DNA from 3 places in the Paraburkholderia sp. J10-1 genome. Region 2 is predicted to be linked to each of the others. Evidence: predicted binding sites of a transcription regulator. Region 2 holds the regulator's gene; each other region holds the start of a gene.

Region 1 (6,800 bases), on a different contig from region 2:
CCTCGCAAGATTGATAAGGACTTCTGCGGTCCTCAAATCTGGTCGCGGCCAAACGCGCGCAGCCCGTCGAGATCGAGCACGTCCACGCGGTTATAGGAGAGCGCGACGAGCCCCCGGCGCTCGAGCGTCTGCAGGGCCTGGTTGATCCGTTGCCTCGACGCGCCCGCCAGCATGCCGATCTCCTCCTGCGAGATGTCGAGCGCGCGCCCCGTTTCGGGGTAAAGATCGGGATTGAACATCTGCGCGAGCGACTGCGCAACGCGCGCGTCGACGTCCAGCAGACGGCTGTTCTGGATCAGCGCAATGAACTCGCCCATGCGATTGTTGAGCTGATGGATCACGAAGCGGTTGAACGGCAGGCTGCAGTCCATGAGGCGGTGGAACGTCTCGGTGGCGACGGCCATGACGAGCGAAGGTTGCAGCGCAATCACATCGTACTTGCGCGGCTCGCGCTTGATCACACTCCCCTCGCCGAACCAGCCGCCATGCGGCACACCCGAAAACGTGCAGCCGCGCCCTGAAGCATTGAAAATCGCCAGCTTCACGAGGCCCGAACTCACGCCGAGCCACCAGTCCGAGGGGGCTTCGCGCGCGGCGACGATCGCGCCCGCGGCATAACCCTGGGCATGCGAGGACGCCAGCACCCACTCGCGATGCTCGGGCGCAAGCGCGCGAAACCACACGCAGCGCTCGAACAAGGCGGCGAGGCGCGCCATGTTCGCTGCGTCGATGCGCTCGCCTTCGCGCCACGAATCGCGGGCGGGCGGTGTCCCGTCCGGGGGCATAATGGATTGCGACATCGCGCTTTCCTGGAGTTAGGTCAATCTTTGGGTCGATATTGTCGAGCGGATCGTGAGTTGCAGCGCTCTCGCGACCCGCTCTGTCGCGCCGGCGACAGACTGGCGTGCGCGGCCCTGCTACGGTAGCGCGAATCATACCTACAAACCTGCGACACGCCGCGGCACGGCTTTCGAGCCGGCATCGGCGATCGACACCGGAGACACCGCCATGTTGCACCCGTACGAAGAAGGGCTCGCACAACGCGAAGCCAACTATGTGCCGCTCACGCCAATCGATTTCATCGCCCGCGCGGCCGAAGTCTATGGCGAGCGCCTCGCCGTGGTCCATGGCGACGTCCGCCGCACCTGGCGCGAAACGTATGCGCGCACGCGGCGGCTCGCGAGCGCGCTCGCGCGGGCGGGCATCGGCCGCGGCGACACGGTGGCGGCGCTGCTGCCCAATATCCCCGCAATGGTCGAGGCGCATTTCGGCGTGCCCATGCTCGGTGCGGTGCTCAATACGCTCAACACGCGGCTCGATGTCGCAACCATGCTGTTCATGCTGCGCCATGGCGAAGCGAAAGCGCTGATCGTCGATACCGAATTCGCGGCGCTCGCGCAACGTGCGGCGCTCGAATTTCCGAACCTCAAGATCATCAGCGTGGCCGACATCGCGCCCGCCGACCCCGAGTTCTTCCCGCGCGCGACCGACTACGAAGCGTTCCTCGAACAGGGCGATCCCGAGTACGCCTGGGTGACGCCGAGCAACGAATGGGACGCGATTGCGCTGAACTACACCTCGGGCACGACGGGCGACCCCAAGGGCGTGGTCTATCACCATCGCGGCGCGTACCTCAACGCGGTGAGCAACATCCTCGAATGGGACATGCCCAAGCACGCCGTGTACCTCTGGACGCTGCCGCTCTTTCACTGCAACGGCTGGTGCTTCGCGTGGACCGTCGCCGCGCGCGCGGGCGTCAACGTATGCCTGCGCAAGTTCGACGCGAAGCTCGTGTTCGACCTCATTCGCAGCGAGCGCGTCACGCACTATTGCGGCGCGCCCATCGTGCAGGGCGCGCTCGCCGACGCCCCCGCGGAGTATCGCGATGGCATCGCGCACACCGTGCGCACGATGGTCGCCGGCGCGCCGCCCCCACCGGCCGTGATCGCGAAGATGAAGGCGATCGGCATCGAGCTTACGCATGTGTACGGTCTGACCGAGGTGTACGGTCCCGCTGCCGTGTGCGCGGTGCAGGAGCGCTGGCAGACGCTGCCCGAAGAGGAACAGGCGCGCCTCGCCGCCCGCCAGGGCGTGCGCTATCACCTGCAAAGCGGTGTGAGCGTGCGCAATGCGCAGACGATGGAGCCCGTGCCCGCCGACGGCGAAACGCTCGGCGAGATCATGTTCCGCGGCAACATCTGCATGAAGGGCTATTTAAAGAACGAGCGCGCGACCGAAGAGGCGTTCCGCGGCGGCTGGTTCCATACAGGCGACCTCGGCGTGATGACGCCCGACGGCTACGTGCGCATTACCGACCGCAGCAAGGACATCATCATCTCGGGTGGCGAGAACATCTCGAGCATCGAAGTCGAAGACACGCTGTATCGCCACCCTGCCGTCGCGCTCGCCGCCGTCGTGGCGATGCCCGACCCGAAGTGGGGAGAAGTGCCTTGCGCGTTCGTCGAATTGCGGCCTGGCGCGAGCGTGACGGCCGAGGAAATCATCGCGCACTGCCGGCTCTTTCTCGCGCACTTCAAGGTGCCGCGCGCCGTGCGCTTTGGCGAACTGCCGCGCACGGCCACGGGCAAGATCCAGAAATATGAGTTGCGCGCGCAACTAGGTTCGCAAAGCGCCATCGATCTGGCCGGCACGCAAGACGCGCCGAAAACACCTCGGTAAAAACGACACCGGCACCCGCCGGCCGGTACAGGTGACGCATTCGGGCGGCGCGCGCCGCCCGAATGTAACGCCAGTTGACAACGCGACCGTGCGGGACCTGTTTGCGATTGTCAGGCGTGGCGCTTAATCCTTTTTGCATCAAGGGCCAACTGTCAAAACGGCCCTTCGGGCATGAAGAATCGTATGAAACGAAAGCTTACAAGGTGTCACGTTTTCCTCCGCTTCGGGCCGATAAGCTTTGATCCGTGGTCGCAACACAAAGGCATCCCGATGCCGCGTGACTGACGACGCAACCAAAGAGGAGGTAACTCATGAATACCAAGAGCTGGAAGACCCCCGCCCGCGCCATCGCCGCAGCACTGATCGCCGGCGGCGCATTGATGGGCGCATCGAGCGCCTTCGCTCAATCCGCACCGTATGGGCTGCGTGCCGAATCGACGCCGCAATACGGCCAACCGCACATGATGCCGGTGGACGCGCATGTCTCGATCGGCTGGCACGATGACCGTTATTGGGACGGCCACCGTTACTGGGCGCACGACGAGTGGATGCACCATCATCCGCACGATCCGGGCCCCCCGCACTATCGTGACGGCGACCATCGTCCGCCGCCCCCGCCGCGTTACTGATAACGTACGCCTGATCGACGGGCCGCCTTCCCTGGCGGCGCCGGAGGTGGCACACCGAGGCCGGTCTTCCCGAGGGGAGATCGGCCTCGGCGCATTTCAGCACCTTACTCAGCCATGTGCGCACTCAGGCGCAAATATCATTCGGCATGCGAAATAATTTTCCGACAATGCCCGCCACACGGCCATTCCAGCCCGCCGCGCCGGGCGCCGGGCGCCACCCGAAAGGCATACGTCAGTAATTGAAGGTAATGCGAAAGTGTTGCCGGTCGCACGGCCCGCTAGTAACGTTGTCGGGCGTTTCGTTCCCCGGAGCGCACGGTGTATTCTCATTGCCCGGCCAGCGATGGCCGGGATTTTTTTTGGCACCCGTGAGAACACTAGCGCGCGCCGAACGCGAAGCGCACCAGGTTTTTTTTCCGATTGCGGACGCAATTTTGCGGACGTAATGTGGGATTGCCTCTTGAGAACAGGCGAGCCTTGTGACCCCCGGTCGTGACTCAGTCCGACCGGGGATTTTTTTGGCTTCTGTGCGCTTGGGGATTCGCGTCGGCCGCAACGGCGCCGCGAGAGAAAGGACTATGACGGATCACCGAATGAGGAGTTCGGCTTCGCTCCAGCCAGAGCTAGATCCGTCATGCCGAGCATTATCCGGCCTGAAAGCCAGGGCGTCACTAGCATCCCGCGCAAAGATCCATTACACAAACTGGCAAGATATGGGGCCGGACGTCGAAATCCGGTCGGTGCGCATCGGCTAACATGGTGGTTTCGCCTGCCGTGCCAACCCGCCTGTGCCGACTTTCACCCTCGCCCATCCCGTCACCGCGGAACTCGAGATCCGCAAGAGCCGCTTCATCGCGCACGCCATTCCCGTGGCCGACCGTGAAGCGGCCATGGCTGAAATCCGCCGTCTGCGCGACGAACATCCCACTGCCACGCACGTTTGCTGGGCCCTGCTCGCGGGCGGCCAGTCCGGCATGTCCGACGACGGCGAGCCCTCCGGCACCGCCGGGCGCCCGATTCTCGAAGTGCTGCGCCATCACGACCTGGACGGCGTGCTCGCGGCCGTGGTGCGCTACTACGGCGGCGTGAAGCTCGGCGCCGGCGGCCTCGTGCGCGCCTATACCGACGCCATCGCCACCGCCCTGCAGGGGGCCGCGCGCGTCGAGCGCATCGCGCAGGCGCGCCTCACGGTCGAACTCGGCTACCCCGACGAAACCCGCGTGCGTCACTGGATCGACCAGGAGCAGTTCACGCTCGTGGAAAGCCAATACACCATGACCGTGCGCCTCACGATCCAGCTGCCCGCCACCGCCGTGGAGGCCGCGCGCAACGCGCTAACCGACATCACGCAAGGCCGCTCCGGCTTCCCCGAGCACGTCTGAAACGTTCGCCCGCACCCCCCACGAAAGCGAGGCATGAACTTTTCAAATTCTTTTCAAATCTTTCATTAAGTTTCATGAAAGCTTGCCGTAATGAAAGCATGGCCGCGCATTCGCGCGCTCCGTCGACTCGACGCACCGGAACGAACGGACTTCTTTCATGGCAAGCACGATCACGAACACCACCGCCAGCGCGAACAGCGCGCTGAGCGACGCCGCCCAGTCGATCATCAGCGGCGCGACCAACTCCACGCTCGACGTCAACCAGCTCGTCAAGGCGCTCGTCAACGCGAAGATCGCGGGCCCAAGCGCCATCCTCAGCGCGAAGCAAACGGCCAGCAACACGACGCTCTCAGCGCTCGGCACGCTGAAGTCGGCGCTCGCTTCGCTCCAGAGCGCACTCGAGCCGTTCAAGGACGGCGCCGCGCTGCAACGCTTCACGGTCACGACGAGCGAAAAGGACAAAGGGTTGAGCGCGGTTGCCGGCAAGAGCGCGGTGGCGAGCAGCTTCACGGTCGAGGTCGATCACCTGGCGAGCGCGCACAAGCTCACCTCGGATAGCTTCGCCACGGGCGAGACGCTCGGCGAGGGCAGCCTCGACATTTCGATGGGCGGCAAGTCCATGCATCTGACGATCGCCGCGGGCAGCAACAAGCTCACCGATGTCGCCGCGGCGATCAACCGGGCGAAGGACAACCCCGGCGTCACGGCGTCGATCGTCAATGGCGCCGACGGTCAGCACCTCGTGCTGAGCGCGAACAAAACCGGCGCGGCCAACGCGATCGACGTGCAGGCGGGCACGGGCGTCGATACGCGCCTCGCTTCCTCGCAGATGCGCGAAGTCGAGCCAGCCGGCGACGCAGAACTGCACATAGACGGTACGCGCGTCACGAGCGCGAGCAACACGCTCGAGGGCGTGGTGAGCGACATCACGATCAAGCTCGAAAGCGCTTCGGTGGGCACGAAGCAAACGCTCACCATCGCCCCCGACACCGAAGCGACAGGCACGTCCATCCGCGACTTCGTGAAGGCGTACAACAGCTACGTGGACGCCCTGAACGGGCTGACCTCCTACACGGCCGCCACCGGTACGAGCAGCGCACAAGCGGGCGCGCTGCTCGGCGACTCGATCGCGCGCACGCTCGCGTCGAGTTTGCCGGCCGCCGTATCGGCGGGCGTGAAGGGCAACGACGGCGTAACCCACTCGCTGGGCGAGATTGGCATCAAGCTCGACAAGAGCGGGAAGCTGGAGATCGACGACGATACGTTCAAGAATGCGCTGCAACCGGGCAATCGCGCGATTGCAGCGCTGTTTGGCAGCAGCGGCATGACCGCGAAACTGAGCAGCGCCATCACGCCCTACGTGCAATCGAGCGGCATCATCGAGCGGCGCAGCACTGCCATCAACAAGGAACTCGACGACATCAAGAAGCAGTCGTCGTTGCTCGAGGCGCGCGCCACCCAGCTCACTGCGAAATTCAACAGCCAGTTCACCGCGCTCAATAACCTCATGTCGATCATGAACAACAACCAGCAATATCTGACGCAGCTTTTCGGCGGCGCGAACAGCGCGGGCGCGCTCGCGACCAATCACAAATAAGGCTTGAATGCGCGCGGCTCGACGCTAGCAAACGTCGAGGGCAGGCAAAAAAAAGGCCGCCGAACGAATCGGCGGCCAACAGGGGACGTGAAGAACAACCGCGAATCGAACTATCAAATCGACCCGACGGCCCCATCATCGCGAGCGAAAATTAAGCCAAACTTAAACCTGCGCAAAAAGCGATCGGGTATTCCGGCGCGATAGCGTGCAGGCAAATGAAAGAACGCGTAATAATGGGCTGGCTATACTTGAACTGTGCGTGAACTGGTCAGGGCCGCTCATTCAATCGTGCCCGCATGACCGACTTCTACCCAACCCGGAAGAGCCGCCATGTTTGATCGACTGCATCGATTTATGGAAGGCGCAGGTCCCGAGCGGCGCCATCGCGTCTGGAGCAAGATGCGCATTTTCGTGGCCGCGATGGGCACGCTCGGCTCCGCCGCCGGCATCGCCATCGCGGTGGTCGGCCTCATCAACTTCGACCACCAGAAGGTGATTACCGGCGTGGCCGTC
Region 2 (6,800 bases):
GCGGGGGTGGCAAGAACCAATCGGACGAATAGCCGGTAAAGCGCCCCTCTATTCGACGCAAGCGCGCGGGGGCGGCCGCCTAGAATGCGAAGCGTGTCAATGCATTCGATGGAGAACGACGATGCCGCAAACTGCCTCTTTGCGCAGGCCCGACGCGGGCCTGAAGCGGCGTGCGCGCGCGCTGTCGTGGAGCGTGTCCTGGACGTGCGTGCTTGGCTGCGCCCTGGGTGGCGCGCTCGCTCATGCGCAAACTGCGGCGCAAACGGCGGCGCAAACCGCACCGCAGCCCGAGGGCGCGGGCGGCCAGATCTTTATTGCGGGCAACGGCGACCGCGCGGGCGCCGACGCCGCGCAGATGAACGCGCTGCTCGCCAGCAACGCGAAGAAGCCTGCGGCGGCTACGGCCGGCAATACCGCCACGAATGCCGCCACGAATGCCGCCACCAATGCACCCGCCAGTGACGCCGCGCCGCTGCGCGCGGCCAGTTACGCCGATCTGAATTCGCGCGGCGTACCCGAGGACGCGCGCGCGGGCGTCGACTCGAACGGCATGATCACGATTCCGGGTCCCGGCGAACGCGCGCCCCAAGGCAACGCGCCGCGCATCGTCACGATACCCTCGCCGGGTGCGAGCGCTCAGCCCGTGCGCGTGCCGCCGGCCAACCCGAACAACGCAGGCACGCTCCAGCGCGTGAGCTTGCCAGGCACCGCTAACCGTGTCGCCGCCGTAGTCGTCGATGCTGGCGCGAAGCCGGTTGCCAATGCAAGCGCCAGCGCGCCGCCCAATCCGAATACCAGCGCCGTCGCCACGAGCGTGCAGACCGTACCGCCCGGTCAGCAGGACGGCGAATCGATTCGCGCCGTCGCGCTCACCTTCCTGCAGCAGCAGTCGGCGGGCCTGCCGGGCCACGTGAACATTACGGTCGCGCCGGTGTTCCCGCGCGGCCTCGCGGCCTGCACCTCGCTCGAACCGTTCATGCCGCCGGGCGCGCGCACGTATGGCCACACGACCGTGGGCGTGCGCTGCATCGGCGCGAAGCCGTGGACGCTCTATTTGAGCGCGCGCATTGCCGTGGACGTGACTTACTACGTGGCCTCGCGCCAGATCGGCGCGGGCGAGGCCCTCTCGGCCGCGGACTTCATGCCGCGCGCGGGCGACCTCGCGAACCTGCCGCAAACCATCATCACCGATCCCAACCAGGCAACGGGCGCCGTCGCGCTCGCGCGTATTGCCGCGGGCCTGCCGCTGCGCACCGACATGCTGCGCAGCGCGGCTTCGGTCGTGATCGGACAAACCGTCAAGGTGATCGCCGTGGGCAGCAACTTCACGATCTCCGCCGAAGGCAGCGCGCTGAACAACGCCGAACCCGGCCAGCAGGTGCGCGTGCGCACGAGCGGCGGCCAGATCATCTCGGGCGTGGTCAAGGACGCCGGCACCGTGCAGGTGCAAATCTAGGCTCAGCAAGATCTGGTAAGGGCCGGATCGAGGCGGTTTCAGCCCCAACCGGCGGCCCGATCCGGCGGTTTCCGGCTTTGTGCGCCAGCACACGTAACAGCATGTAACGGTGGGATTTTCGGCTAAAGTTCGGCCCGACCTATGCCGTTATCAAGGTCAAATCGATCAGGAAAGCCCATCGTGAAAGTTGACTCCTCCACCCGCAATGATCCGCGCCCGCTGCAGGATGGCCTTGCGCGCTCGCAAGCCGATTCGAGCGGCGTAAGCGCCGCCAGCACCGACAGCGCGGCCACCTCCGGCGCGGCAAGCAGCACGAGCGCTGCGGGCGCGAACGTGAACCTCTCGTCGCTGTCGTCGACGATGCGCTCGCTCGCCGCGAGCGGCTCCGCCGACATCGACACGGCACACGTGCAGTCGATCAAGGACGCGATCCGCAACGGCACGCTGCAGATCGATTCCGGCAAGATTGCCGACGGCGTGATTCAGACCGCCCGCGACCTCGTTAAGCCGACGTCGGCTAACTGACGTTCGACGCACGAGCGCCGCGCACACTTCGCTTTTTTGGTGCCTTGCAATGAAAGATGCCCTGTTGGCCACACTGATCGACGAACACGCCACGGTTGAGGCGTTCGCGTCGCTGCTCGCCTATGAAGAAAAGGCGCTCGTGTCGGCCGACGGCATGGAGGCGCTCCCGCAAATCGTCGAGCAGAAGACGACGCTCACGCAGCGTCTCGCAGGCCTCGAAAAGGCGCGCGACGCGCAGCTGGCAGGCCTCGGCCTCCCCGGCGGCCGCAAAGGCATCGAAATGGCCTGCGACGGCGACACGCGTCTCGCGAGCCAGTGGGAGTTGCTCAAGGGTTCGACCGAACGCGCGCGCCGCAAGAATCTCACGATCGGCATGATGATCCGCACGCGCATGGAACATAACCGCCGCGCGCTCGCGATCCTGCGCGGCGAAACGGGCAACGGCGCGATGCTGTACGGCCCCGATGGGCGGCTGCCGGCGTTCGGGCTGTAAGCGGCGCTCACCAGGGATTCGCCAAAGACAAAAGCCGAAGCGTTGCCGCTTCGGCTTTTTTGTTTGGGGCAACGGATCGCCTTCAGATTTTCATGCCTGCTTGATCGTCGCGACCGGCAGGAAGAGTCTGCGCGGCGCATCGGTGAACGGCTCAAATCCGTATTTCCGATAGAAGCCCGCTGCGTTCTCATCGAGCGCATCGACGAGAACACACTGCACGCCCACCGACTCCGCCGTCGTCAGAACAACATCCAGTGCGTGCATCAGCAGATATTCGCCAAGGCCCAGGCCCTGGTGCCGCCTGTCTACCGCCAGCCGGGCGAGCAGGACTGCGGACACGCTCCTCGGCAGCCGTGCGGCCGGCATTCCCTGCGTTTCTACCGCTGTCGCCGCAAGGGCGTAGTAGCCCGCAATCGTGCGCGGCGCGGACGACACCGCTGCAACGTAAGTGCGAGATAGATTCTTCTTTTGGTGCTGACTCGCTACGTGGCGAATCCATTCGCTCATCGAGTCGACGCCACAGTCGAAGCTGCTGCGGTCATCGCTCTCCCTCAGCTGACGAATCTGCGTTTGCACTCTTGTTCTTCCTGAAACGAGCCATCGCGCGCTGCAGCGCTTCATTGGGCTTCGGCGGCTCGTCCAGCAAAGCGAAGAAGCGCTTCGATTCGTCCATCGTCAGGCGAATGGAACGAATGACCTCTTCCTGCTCGATAACCTGCTCCGCGGCCCGAAGCGCGGCCTGCACAATAAACTGGTTGAGGGTGCTGCCCGAAAGGTCTGCAGCAAGCTGCAGGATTTCCTGTTTCTCCGCGCTCAACCGGGCAGTGATTCGCCCGCGGCTGGAGTTTTCCATACCGTTGTTGATAGCCATTGTTCATCCTTTTTTCGGGCCTGGCACACGCCTACATCGTTTGGCGGATGCGCGGCCCGCGGTTCACGTTCGCGTCGCTCTCCATTGACGGAGTGGAGCCACTATATCACGCGTGGTGACAAATTGGCACCACGCAATTCGAACTGCCCGCCAAACAAAAAAGCCGGAGCGCTCCCGCACCCCGGCTCTTTCACCGCAACCCAGCCCACGCCAGCGAAGGCGCGGCGTCTACCGCCTCAATTCTCCTGGCCGGCCCACGCCATCTCGCGCAGCCGAGTGCGCAGGCGCGCCACCGCCTGGCTGTGCAGCTGGCACACGCGCGACTCGCTCACCTCCATCACCGCGCCGATTTCGCGCAGGTTCATGCCGCGCTCGTAGTAGAGCGACATGAGCAGCTTCTCGCGCTCGGGCAGCCGCTCGATCGCTTCGACGAGCGCGCCGCGCAGGCTGTCGTCGAGCAGCGCCGAAAGCGGGTCCGAGTGATCGACGCAATAGCGGTCGAGGAACGGTTCGTCCTCGGCGGAGCGGTCGAAGTCTTCGTAATAGATGAGCTGGCTGCCATGCAGGTCCTGCAGCATGCTCTGGTATTCGTCGAGCGGCATGCTCAGATGCTCGGCGATCTCCGTTTCGCTCGCCGAGCGCCCGAGCCGCTGCTCCACCTGGTGCACCGCGCTTTCGACTTCGCGCGAGGTGCGGCGCAGGCTGCGCGGCAGCCAGTCGTTGCTGCGCAGCTCGTCGAGCATCGCGCCGCGAATGCGCTGGCTCGCGTAGGTCTCGAACTGCGCGCCCTGATCTTCCTTGTAGCGGTTGGCCGCGTCGAGCAGGCCGATCATGCCGGCCTGGATCAGGTCGTCGAGGTCCACGCTCGCCGGCATCTTGGCCACGAGCTGCAAGCCGAGCCGTCTGACGAGCGGCGCGTACTTCGCAAGCACGTCGGCCTGCGAAATTTTTCCTTGAGCGTTATACATCGTGCTCTCCACTTCTCATGTCCCTGATTGGCGTCGTCGTGAGCACGTCAGACGTGCTGCGGCGACGTGCGCTGCGCGGGCGTATCGGTCCGCCAGCCCACATGGGCCGGTGCGGACGCGGATGTTGCGTTGGGTGCGGGATGCACACCCGTCACGCTGGCTACGAACGAATCGGCGTTCGCGGCGAGCGCGCTGTGTGCGGCGTTTGTTGCATGCGTAGCGTGTAGCTGGACGCCGTCTCGCGGCACGCCGTCCAGGTCGTCGGCGGGTGCGTCGCCCGCCGCTTCGTGTGCTTCGTCCGCGGGGACGAATGCGGCGCTGGCGCGCGCCGTGGCCGGCGAGCACGCCGAAACCGCGGGTCGCATGGGCCAGTGCGGCAGTTCGGCGGCCACGTGCCGGAAGTCGCGCGCGGCGTTCGTCGAAGGAAACGCATCGACGATGCAGCGCGCGAGCTTGAGCGCCTGCGCCATGTGCTGATCGGCGGCGACGCATCCGGCGCTTTCGAGCGACACGCTCAGGTAGCGGCTCGCCACCCCGGCGAGGTTTTCGATTGCGGTGTGCGCGTCGCTCGCATTCGCGACATGATTCGCAAGCACGCGGAACTGTGCGATCGCATGCGCGAAGTGCAGCCGCTTCATGCACGCATACGCATCCGTGATCGACTGCGCACCGATGCGCATGACGATCAGCACGTCATGCGCGTGCATGGCGAGCGGCGAGAGCGCGCCTTCGGCATCGAGCTGCGCGTCGATCAACACGATGTCCGCGGGGCCCGAAATGACTTTTTGCAGTTGCGCGGACGTGTACTGCGCGCGGTTGTCGCGCGAGGCGGCCAGCACGCCGAAGCCGAGTGCGTGACGCCCCACGGCTTCGTCGAGCGTGCGCTCGCCGCGCATCACGGCGGCGAAGTTGCCTGCGCCGCGCACATTGCCCACCAGCGAGCAGACCGAGCGGGGTCCGAGGCACTCGTCGATCACGAGCACGTCCTTACCCTGCGCGGTGAGCGCCGCCGCGAGATTGACCACGGCGGTCGTGCGGCCGGGCGAACCCGCGCCGCCTGTGACCGCGACCACGCGCGAGCCTTCGCGCGCGAGGAGCCGCCGCAGCCCTTCAGCCTGATCGATTACGAACTTATCCAAACCTGACCTCGGGAGCCTGCGAATTCGAACGCGTCGAGAGTGCCGACAGCAGCGCCGGGATATCGTCTTCGTGCGGCACGAACGGCGAGCTCTCTCGCGGTATGCAGAACGCGCTGCGGATCAGGAAGCGGCGCGTCGCCACGTAAAGGTTCTCGGGGACCTTCTGGCCCGTCGAGACGTAATGCACCGGCAGCTTGTAGCGCAGCACCGTGTCGAGCGCGCTGCCGAGGTTGGTCGCCTCGTCGAGCTTGGTGAGGATGCAGCCCGTGAGCGGCGCGTTTTCCGGGCCGCTCTGGTAGGCCTGCACGACTTCGTTGAGCGTGTCGCCGTGGTTGGTCGCCGAGAGCAGCAGCAGGCGCTGCACCGGGCGGCCGGCGCCGCACAGCATGGCGATCTGGTCGGCCACGGCGCGGTCGCGCTGGCTCATGCCGATCGTGTCGATCAGCACGATGTGCTTGTTCTTGAGCTCGGTGAGGGCGAGCTGGAGGTCCGCGCCGTCGCGCACCGCGTGCACCGAAACGCCGAGGATCTTGCCGAAGATGCGCAGTTGCTCGTGGCCGCCGATACGGTAGCTGTCGGTGGTGAGGAGCGCGACCTTGCTCGCGCCGAAGCGCATCACGCAGCGCGCGGCGAGCTTCGCCGTGGTCGTGGTCTTGCCTACGCCGGTCGGGCCCATCAGCGCGAACACGCCGCCGCGCTCCATGAGCGCCTCTTCGTCTTCGAGCACCGGCAGGTTCGATTCGAGCACCGACTGGAGCCATTCCATGCCGGCTTCTTCGGTTTCGACTTCGGGCAGGCGGTCGATCATCATCTTCACGAGCTGCGCCGAAAAGCCCGCGGCGAACAGCTGCTTGGTGAGCGCGCCTTGCACCGGGCTGCGGCGCTGGCGTTCGCCCCACAGGAGGCCCGCGAACTGCTCTTCCATCATGCCGCGCATGGAGGCGAGTTCGTTCATCACGGTTTCGTTGACGACTTGCTCGATGCGCGCGCGGATCGCTTCGCTCACGGTCTGTGCCGCGTCGGCGCCCTGCGCGTTGCGGCTGCCGGGCGCGGGACCCGCGGCTTCCGGGCCGTGGCCGAGGCGCTGTGCTGCGCGGCGCGCGGCGACGTGCGCGGCCTCGAGCGCCCAGTCGGGCGTGCTGGCGTCCACATCGGGCGGCAGCACCGGATCGGCGACATTGCCAAGACCGCGTGCGGCTGCGGCCGCGGGCGTCATGCCCGGCACGCGCGGAGCGTTCTGCTGGTTTGCGATACGGCGAGCGTGATCGATGAGCCAGGGGTTCGACTCGGCCATCGTGCGCGGCGCATCGCTCGCGCTCGCGGCGGCGGCCTGCTCGAGGCGCGCCGC
Region 3 (6,800 bases), on a different contig from region 2:
GCGTTTGCACCTGGCGCACCTGGCGCACCTGGTGCGGCCTGCGCAGCCGCGTGCGCCGTGGCAGCCGGCATCAGCAGTGTCAGTGCGGCGAGTGTCCCGAGTGGCCCTGGCGGCGCGAGCGGCGCGCAGGCGAGCGCGCCGGCCGTGAGCCAGCGCGCGAACCGGGGCGCGAGCCGTGGCGCCAGAGCCGGCGCGACCGTAGCCAAACCCGGGCGCATGATCAGGTCCCGGAGCGGCGGGTGGCCATGCGGCCGAGCGCCCAGAACACGGTGAGCGCAACGATCAGACCGGCCAGAATGCCCGCGAGCGCCATCAGCGACGGGTAGCGCGAGATCAACACCCAGGCGCGCGCATACCACGGCAGATCGCCGACGAAATAGCGCTCGCCCACGCGCAGGCCTTCAACCTGGCCGTGGCGCACGAGCGTGAGGTCGCCGTGCATCTGCGAGATCCTGGCGCCGTCCTGAAGCGCGTCGAGCACGTCGCCGAGCTGGGCCGACGAGGTGGTGGCGAGCGCCACCACGCTTCTGCCCGACTTCAGCGGCGACTCGAAGCCGATCAGCGCCGCCATCGGTCCGCCGAGCGTGACGATCGAGCGACCCGACGGCGTCGGGTCTTCGTCTTCGGTGCCGCCAAGCCAGCCGGGCCAGCCGGAGCGCTGGTCGCGCGTGGTCACCTCGGTCCTGCCGCGCTCGATGAGAAGCGGCAGGTCCTTGCCCCACTTTTCGAGCAACTGCGCGCCCGAGCCCACGCCGAGCACGAGCAGGTCGCTGTTGCGCACGGTGTCCACCTGGCTGGCCGGTACGATCGTCAGGCGCAGCGAGGGCAGGCCGGTCCACTGGCCCATGTGGCCGAGCAGCGTGAGCACGGCTTCCTGATCCTTCGTGTCGGGTTCGTCCGGAATCACGAGGGCCGTCTCGGAGAGGTCGGCCATGCGCGTGAATGGATAACCGCTGTTCGCGAAGTAGGCGAGATTGGGCAGCGCCGTGTAGTGCGCGAAGCCGCTGAAGTCGATGACCGAGTCGGGATCGACGGCCGCACGCGCGACATCGGTGGCGGTGGACGTGCACAGGCCCGTCTTCTGCGAATCGATATGAAACTGGAACTGGAACTGGTTGTCGCTGCCCACGCGGAACGCGGGAATCTCCAGATTGGTCGCAGCGCGCGTGTCCGAGCCCGAGAGCAGCGGCACGTTGATGCGCGCTTCGTCGGCGGCACGCGTGACGGGCCGCAGCCGCTGCGAGCGCACGAGCTGATCGTTGATGCTCACGTTGAGCACCGAGTCGTTCCACGCGGAAGGCGCCGTGTAGCGATAGCGGATATCGAGCGGCACGTTGCCCCGCGCCCACGCGTAGAGGTCGGCGGGCACGCGCAGATTCACGCGGATCGCGGGCGGGTTGTAGCCCGACACCTGGAGCTGCTGCGGGTCGGTGACCAGCTCGCGGAACAGCACGGGCCGGTCGGTGGGCACCCAGTTCGGCGCGTCGTAGGGCTTGCGCTCAGGCCCGAGATCGATCGACTTCACCATCACGCTGTTGCCCGTCATGCCCGCCTGCCCGAGCGCGAGTGCATAGGCGGCGTTCTGGAGTTCCTCGGGCGTGCGGCCCGCGAGCACGAGGAGCTTGCGTCCCGACTGCGGATCTGCGGCCGGGTTCGCCATGACCGAGATCGTGGGGCCCGTGATCTCCGGCAGCTTCAGCCCCTCGGGCACCTGCCCCGGCAGCACGAGCGCGATGGCGTTGGCGTCGGGTGGCACCGTGCGCGTGACCGGGAAGCGCGAGCCGCGATAGCTCGCGAGCGCGCCGAGCCACGACGAGACCACGCCCGCCGCACGCAGCACGGGCACGCCCGCGTTGGCGGCCAGCACGAAGGGCACGCGCACGAGCCGGTTGTCGTGGCGGTCGAAGAACGGCACGGGCAGCAGCGCAAGACTATCCGGCAGGACGATGCCCGCCGTGTTGAGCGTGAGCGACGTCTCGGGACTCACGTCGGCCCAGAGGCTCGAATGATAGGCATCCTCGCAATGATCGAGCGTGTAGTGCGCGATCATCTGCACGGTGATGCGGTTGTAGTCGGTGAAGAGGCGCGGATCGAGATCGATCTCGCTCGTCACGAGTTGCCCGGCTGTCTCCTTCACGAGCGGAATCGTCGCGACGACTTCACCGTTCACAAACACCTTGAGATGCGAAAGCGACCAGATCAGCGAGGGCGAGTAGGTGTAGACGAGCTTGAGCTTCGCGCCAGTCACCACTTCGTCGGTGCGCACGTCGACGCTCATGCCGGCGGTGGGATCGAGCCCGCGCAGCGCGATCGGCCCGTACACACCCATCTGGCGCAGCGTGAACGTGCGTGAGCGCGGCTCGCCAAGCGGCGCGGGCGCGGCAGGCCCGGGAATGACGGCGCCGGGCGCCGTCTGGATGACAACGGGCCCGGTCACCGCGGCGGAGGCCGCTGCCGGCGCGGCAGCGGGAACGTCGCTTGCTCCGGGCGCTGCCGCCTTGGTGGTCTGTGTAGCCGCGATAGCCGATTTGTCCACCGCGAAGAGGCTCGCCCCCAGCAGCAATCCGGCGACGAGCGCGCCCAGCCCAACTTGAACGGATAGTCGCATCGCAACAGCCCTTTGTTTTCTTCGCAGTGACTGTCTTTATCCAGTAAAGACAGCGATCAGGGATATTAGCGGCGTGGTGCCGCCAGTCGTTATCTCGAAACGGCGTCAATGTGGGTGGAGTGTAGCGGAGAGCAGAGGATCGTGCCCTATGAATGCACGTGTTTATGCCTGTTGCGTAGCGCGCGCAGACGACGGGCCGGCGCGGCCTGGCGGCCGATTTGACAGTTGCGCGCGTGGGTGCGGCGGCCCGCTTGGGGCGTTTGACAATTCCTGAGCGCGCAACAAAGAGCGGCGGCGTTGCGAATGCGCAACGGGGTCTTGCGCCTCGCGTGCCGAGTCAGCTTTCAGAGTCATTCAATCAGGATGCCGAACTGATGTTGCGCGAGCGGATGCGGTAATCTTGGCAGCGTGATCCAGACGGGGAACAGGGTAATGAACGAGCAAACGTGGCAAGCAGTGGATGACTGGTTCTGCGACCGGCTGATCGGCCCGGATGACGCGCTCGACGGCGCGCTCGCGGCAAGCGCGAAGGCGGGCCTGCGTGCGATCAACGTGGCGCCGAATCAGGGCAAGTTTCTGCATCTGCTCGCGCGCATTCAGGGCGCGCGGCGCATACTCGAAATCGGCACGCTGGGCGGCTATAGCGCGATCTGGCTTGGGCGCGCGCTGCCCGACGATGGCGCGATGGTGTCGCTCGAATTCAGCCCGGAGAACGCGGCCGTTGCGCGCGCCAACATCGCGCGGGCGGGGCTCGATGCGAAGGTCAAGGTCGTGACGGGACTTGCGCTCGAATCGCTCGACGCGCTGATTGCGCAAGGCGAGCCGCCGTTCGACTTCGTGTTTATCGACGCGGACAAGAGCAACAATCCGAACTACCTCGAACGCGTGCTGAAGCTATCGCGTCCCGGTACGGTCATCGTTGCCGATAACGTGGTGCGGGAAGGGCGCGTGGCCGATCCTGCCCATCACGAGGACGATGTGGTCGGCTTGCGGCGCTATTTCGACATGCTGGCTCACGACAAACGGCTGGAGACAACGGCTGTGCAGACGGTGGGAAGCAAGGGCTGGGATGGGTTTGCGATTACCGTGGTGGGCAGATAACGAACGTGTGTTGTCCGTAGACATACGGCAAAAGCAAAAAGGGCCTGGCAGATGAACTGCCGGGCCCTTTCTTCACAGTGCTATGTGCGCTCGATTGCCGATCAGAAGTCCGTCGTCATCGAGAACAGCACGGTACGCGGCGCACCCATCGTCAGATAGCCGCCGTTGGTCGACGACCAGTACGCCTTGTTCGCGAGGTTATACACGTTCGCGCGGAACGTAGTCGGACGCCCGAACACGTTCGTCGCATAGCGCGCACCGATATCCACCGTGTCCCATGCCTTGATCGACATGGTGTTGGCCGCGTCGAAATACTGCGGACCCGTATGCGTCCAGCGCGCCGAAAGCGTGAGGCCCTGAACCCAGGGCACGTCGTACTCGGCGCCCAGGTTGAGCAGGAAGCTCGGCACGCCCACCGGCGTCTTGCCGTCGGTCGAGCCGCCGTCGGTGTCGAGTTGCACGGCGTTGATATAGGTTGCGCCCGCAATCAAACGCACGCCCTTGTACACCTCGCCGAACACCGAGGCTTCCACGCCGCGATGGCGCTCGTTGCCGTTGGCCACATAGGCGCCCGCGCTATTGGTGTACGTCTGCGGCTTTTCGAGCTGGAACAGCGCGAGCTGCGCGCCGTACTTGCCGTTGTCGTACTTGGCGCCCACTTCATACTGCTTCGTGCGTTCCGGCGCGAGCTGCGCGCCATAGTTCGTCGTGCCTTGAGGGGCAATGCCGCCTGCCGAAAGCGACTCGCTGCGGTTCGCGTAGATCGACACGTTCTCCCACGGCTTGACCACGAGGCCGAACAGCGGCGTGGTGATCGAGTCGTTGTAGTTCGACGTTTGCAGCAGCGTGGACGACGAGTAGCCGTTCGACAGAATCTCCTGGTGACGCACGCCCACCGTGAACAGCACGCGGTCATGGAAGAAGCCGAGCGTGTCCGAAGCGGAGATGCTGCGCAGCAGGTTCAGCGCCGTGATCGGCGGGTTGCCGTCCATGCCGGCCTGCATCGTGGTGGCCGGATACGGCACCTGCGGCGTGTTGTAGAGATCGGTCGTGAACGGGCCGCCATAGGTCCAGCCCGACTGCGTTTCCACGCGCACGATCGAGGCGCCCGCGGTCACGAAGTGGCTCACCGGGCCGGTGTCGAAGTGGCCGCGCACGCCCGCTTCCGCCGAGGTCGCGCCTTCCTTGCGCACGACGCCCAGGCGCGAGCCATAGGTGTTCGTGGGATCGGTGTAGTAGGGCGAGAAGTATTCGCCGTGCTCGTTCGTGTGGCGCACGCCGCCCGTCACATACGCGGTCCAGCCGGGCAGGAAGTCGTATTCGGCGCGCAGGATGCCGACCGTGTCTTCGGCATCGCTATACGACCAGGTTTGCGCGTAGTTGTGCGTGGCCGAAGGCACGGCCGGGATCTCGTCGCCGAGGACGTAGACCACCGGGCGCCCGTCCGACACGTGCTGGCGCTGATACAGGAAGTCGCCTTCGAGGCGCAGCTTGTCGCCGCGCCAGTCGAGCGCCACGGCCGTCTGGTTGTTGCGGCGGTTTTCACCGTCGATGCTCGTTTCGCCGTCGCGGTTCGACTGGTTCACGCGAATGCCGAACTGGTCGTTGTCGCCGAAGCGGCGGCCCACGTCGATATGCGTGCCGAACTCGCCCGAGGCGCTGCCTTCGAGCGTCACGCGCGTGAGCGGTTTGTCGTCGGCGCGCTTCAGTTGCAGGTTCACGCTGCCGCCAATCGCGCTGCCGTTGGGCGAGGCGCCGTTCACGAACGCGCTCGCGCCCTTGAAGATGTCCACGCGCTCGAGCGCGGCGGTCTCGACGAGCTGGCGCGGCGTGATGCCGTAGAGGCCGTTGAGCGAGATGTCGTCGCTGTCGAGCGTGAAGCCGCGAATGACGTAGATCTCCTGGAAGTTGCCGTAGCCATAAGCCGTGCGCACAGCAGGATCGTTCGAGAGCACGTCGCCGATGGTGCGCGCCTGCTGGTCTTCGATCAGCTTCGCCGTGTACGTCGCCATGCTGAACGGCATGTCGATGTTCTTCTGCGAGCCGAACACGCCGAAGTCGCCGCCGCGCGCCACCTGGCCGCCGCCGAAGGTCGGCTGCAGATCGCCCGGCAGCCTTTCCTGGGCCGCTTGCACTTTCACGGCGGGCAGCGTGGCGTTGCTTGCGTCACCGGTTGCGGCGGCGCCGCTCGCTGCCGTGGGCGTTGCGGCAGCTTGCGCGAATGCCGCGGCGGGCAGGCTGAAGGCGACAGCAATGGCGGCGAGGATGGCAGCGCGGGAAGTCGGGAGACGCGAAGGCAAGTTGAAAGACGAGGACAAACGTGATGCGGACATAAAAAGGGTTCGTAGCAAGGTAGCGCTGGCGCTCCGTGATGCCTTGGTGCTGCGCTCAGGCTCCGGGCGAATGGTTATGCTTTGCCGGTCAGACAGGGCTCGCGGAGCTGGCCCCATGAGCGGCCCGGAAAAGTATGCGGATTGTATTGCAAATGAGAATGCTTGTTATTTAAATATTGCTGTCAATAGGTGTATTCAGCGTTTACGCAACAATTTCAGCATCAGGCATTCGATGTGGGCGCAACGAAAGGTTCGAAAAATTTCAGGGTCGTAAGACTTGAGTGCGTACGCTTTCACTCAACGTTGCGCGCTCAACCAACGCAGCACGCGGTCCTGACTGCCGCATGGGAAAAACCCGGCCCGGTTCGTTCGCAAGAGGGTTTGTTTGCGGTGCCAATAAGCAGATTCGATACCTTTAGGCAGTCCTTTCGTTGGTTCGCGAGGCGCGCCCAAACCTACAATGGGGCTTCGTGATGAAGGACGTCTGGTGAACCGGAAATGACTGAACAATCGATGCTCGTGGTGAGCGCACACAGCGCGGATTTCGTATGGCGCGCGGGCGGCGCGATTGCCCTGCACAGGAAGAACGGCTATCGCGTGAAAGTGGTGTGCCTCTCGTTTGGCGAGCGCGGCGAGTCGGCGAAGCTCTGGCGCAAGGGCCCCGACATGACCATCGAGAAAGTGAAGGCCGCGCGCCGCGAGGAGGCGCTCGCCGCCGCGGAGATCCTGGGCGCCCAATGCGAGTTCTTCGATCTGGG

Evidence for each region. Region 2 encodes FliA, which starts transcription of late flagellar genes. Its sites were predicted from a motif close to CTAAAGTTTNNNNNNNNNNNGCCGNTA; they were not measured.
Region 1: a site for FliA is predicted at 4,755-4,781, ahead of fliD (flagellar filament capping protein FliD). Genes of this name have one in related genera too.
Region 3: a site for FliA is predicted at 2,675-2,701, ahead of bcsB (cellulose biosynthesis cyclic di-GMP-binding regulatory protein BcsB). Genes of this name have one in related genera too.

What each region holds. Positions count from the first base shown of each region.
Region 1 is NZ_CAJMYW010000002.1:62,182-68,981, forward strand. It holds gene U5A65_RS07125 (Crp/Fnr family transcriptional regulator) at 33-785, opposite strand; gene U5A65_RS07130 (acyl-CoA synthetase) at 1,009-2,679, shown strand; gene U5A65_RS07135 (hypothetical protein) at 2,991-3,308, shown strand; gene U5A65_RS07140 (YigZ family protein) at 4,097-4,690, shown strand; gene fliD (flagellar filament capping protein FliD) at 4,848-6,287, shown strand; gene U5A65_RS07150 (DUF2964 family protein) at 6,618-6,800, shown strand, end outside.
Region 2 is NZ_CAJMYW010000016.1:97,848-104,647, forward strand. It holds gene flgA (flagellar basal body P-ring formation chaperone FlgA) at 122-1,456, shown strand; gene flgM (flagellar biosynthesis anti-sigma factor FlgM) at 1,637-1,981, shown strand; gene U5A65_RS33250 (flagellar protein FlgN) at 2,031-2,474, shown strand; gene U5A65_RS33255 (GNAT family N-acetyltransferase) at 2,565-3,050, opposite strand; gene U5A65_RS33260 (DUF1778 domain-containing protein) at 3,013-3,345, opposite strand; gene U5A65_RS33265 (RNA polymerase sigma factor FliA) at 3,582-4,313, opposite strand; partial or broken gene U5A65_RS33270 (MinD/ParA family protein) at 4,670-5,452, opposite strand; gene flhF (flagellar biosynthesis protein FlhF) at 5,445-6,800, opposite strand, start outside.
Region 3 is NZ_CAJMYW010000011.1:22,772-29,571, forward strand. It holds gene bcsZ (cellulose synthase complex periplasmic endoglucanase BcsZ) at 1-71, opposite strand, end outside; gene bcsB (cellulose biosynthesis cyclic di-GMP-binding regulatory protein BcsB) at 221-2,608, opposite strand; gene U5A65_RS28665 (O-methyltransferase) at 3,041-3,709, shown strand; gene U5A65_RS28670 (TonB-dependent siderophore receptor) at 3,811-6,042, opposite strand; gene U5A65_RS28675 (PIG-L deacetylase family protein) at 6,541-6,800, shown strand, end outside.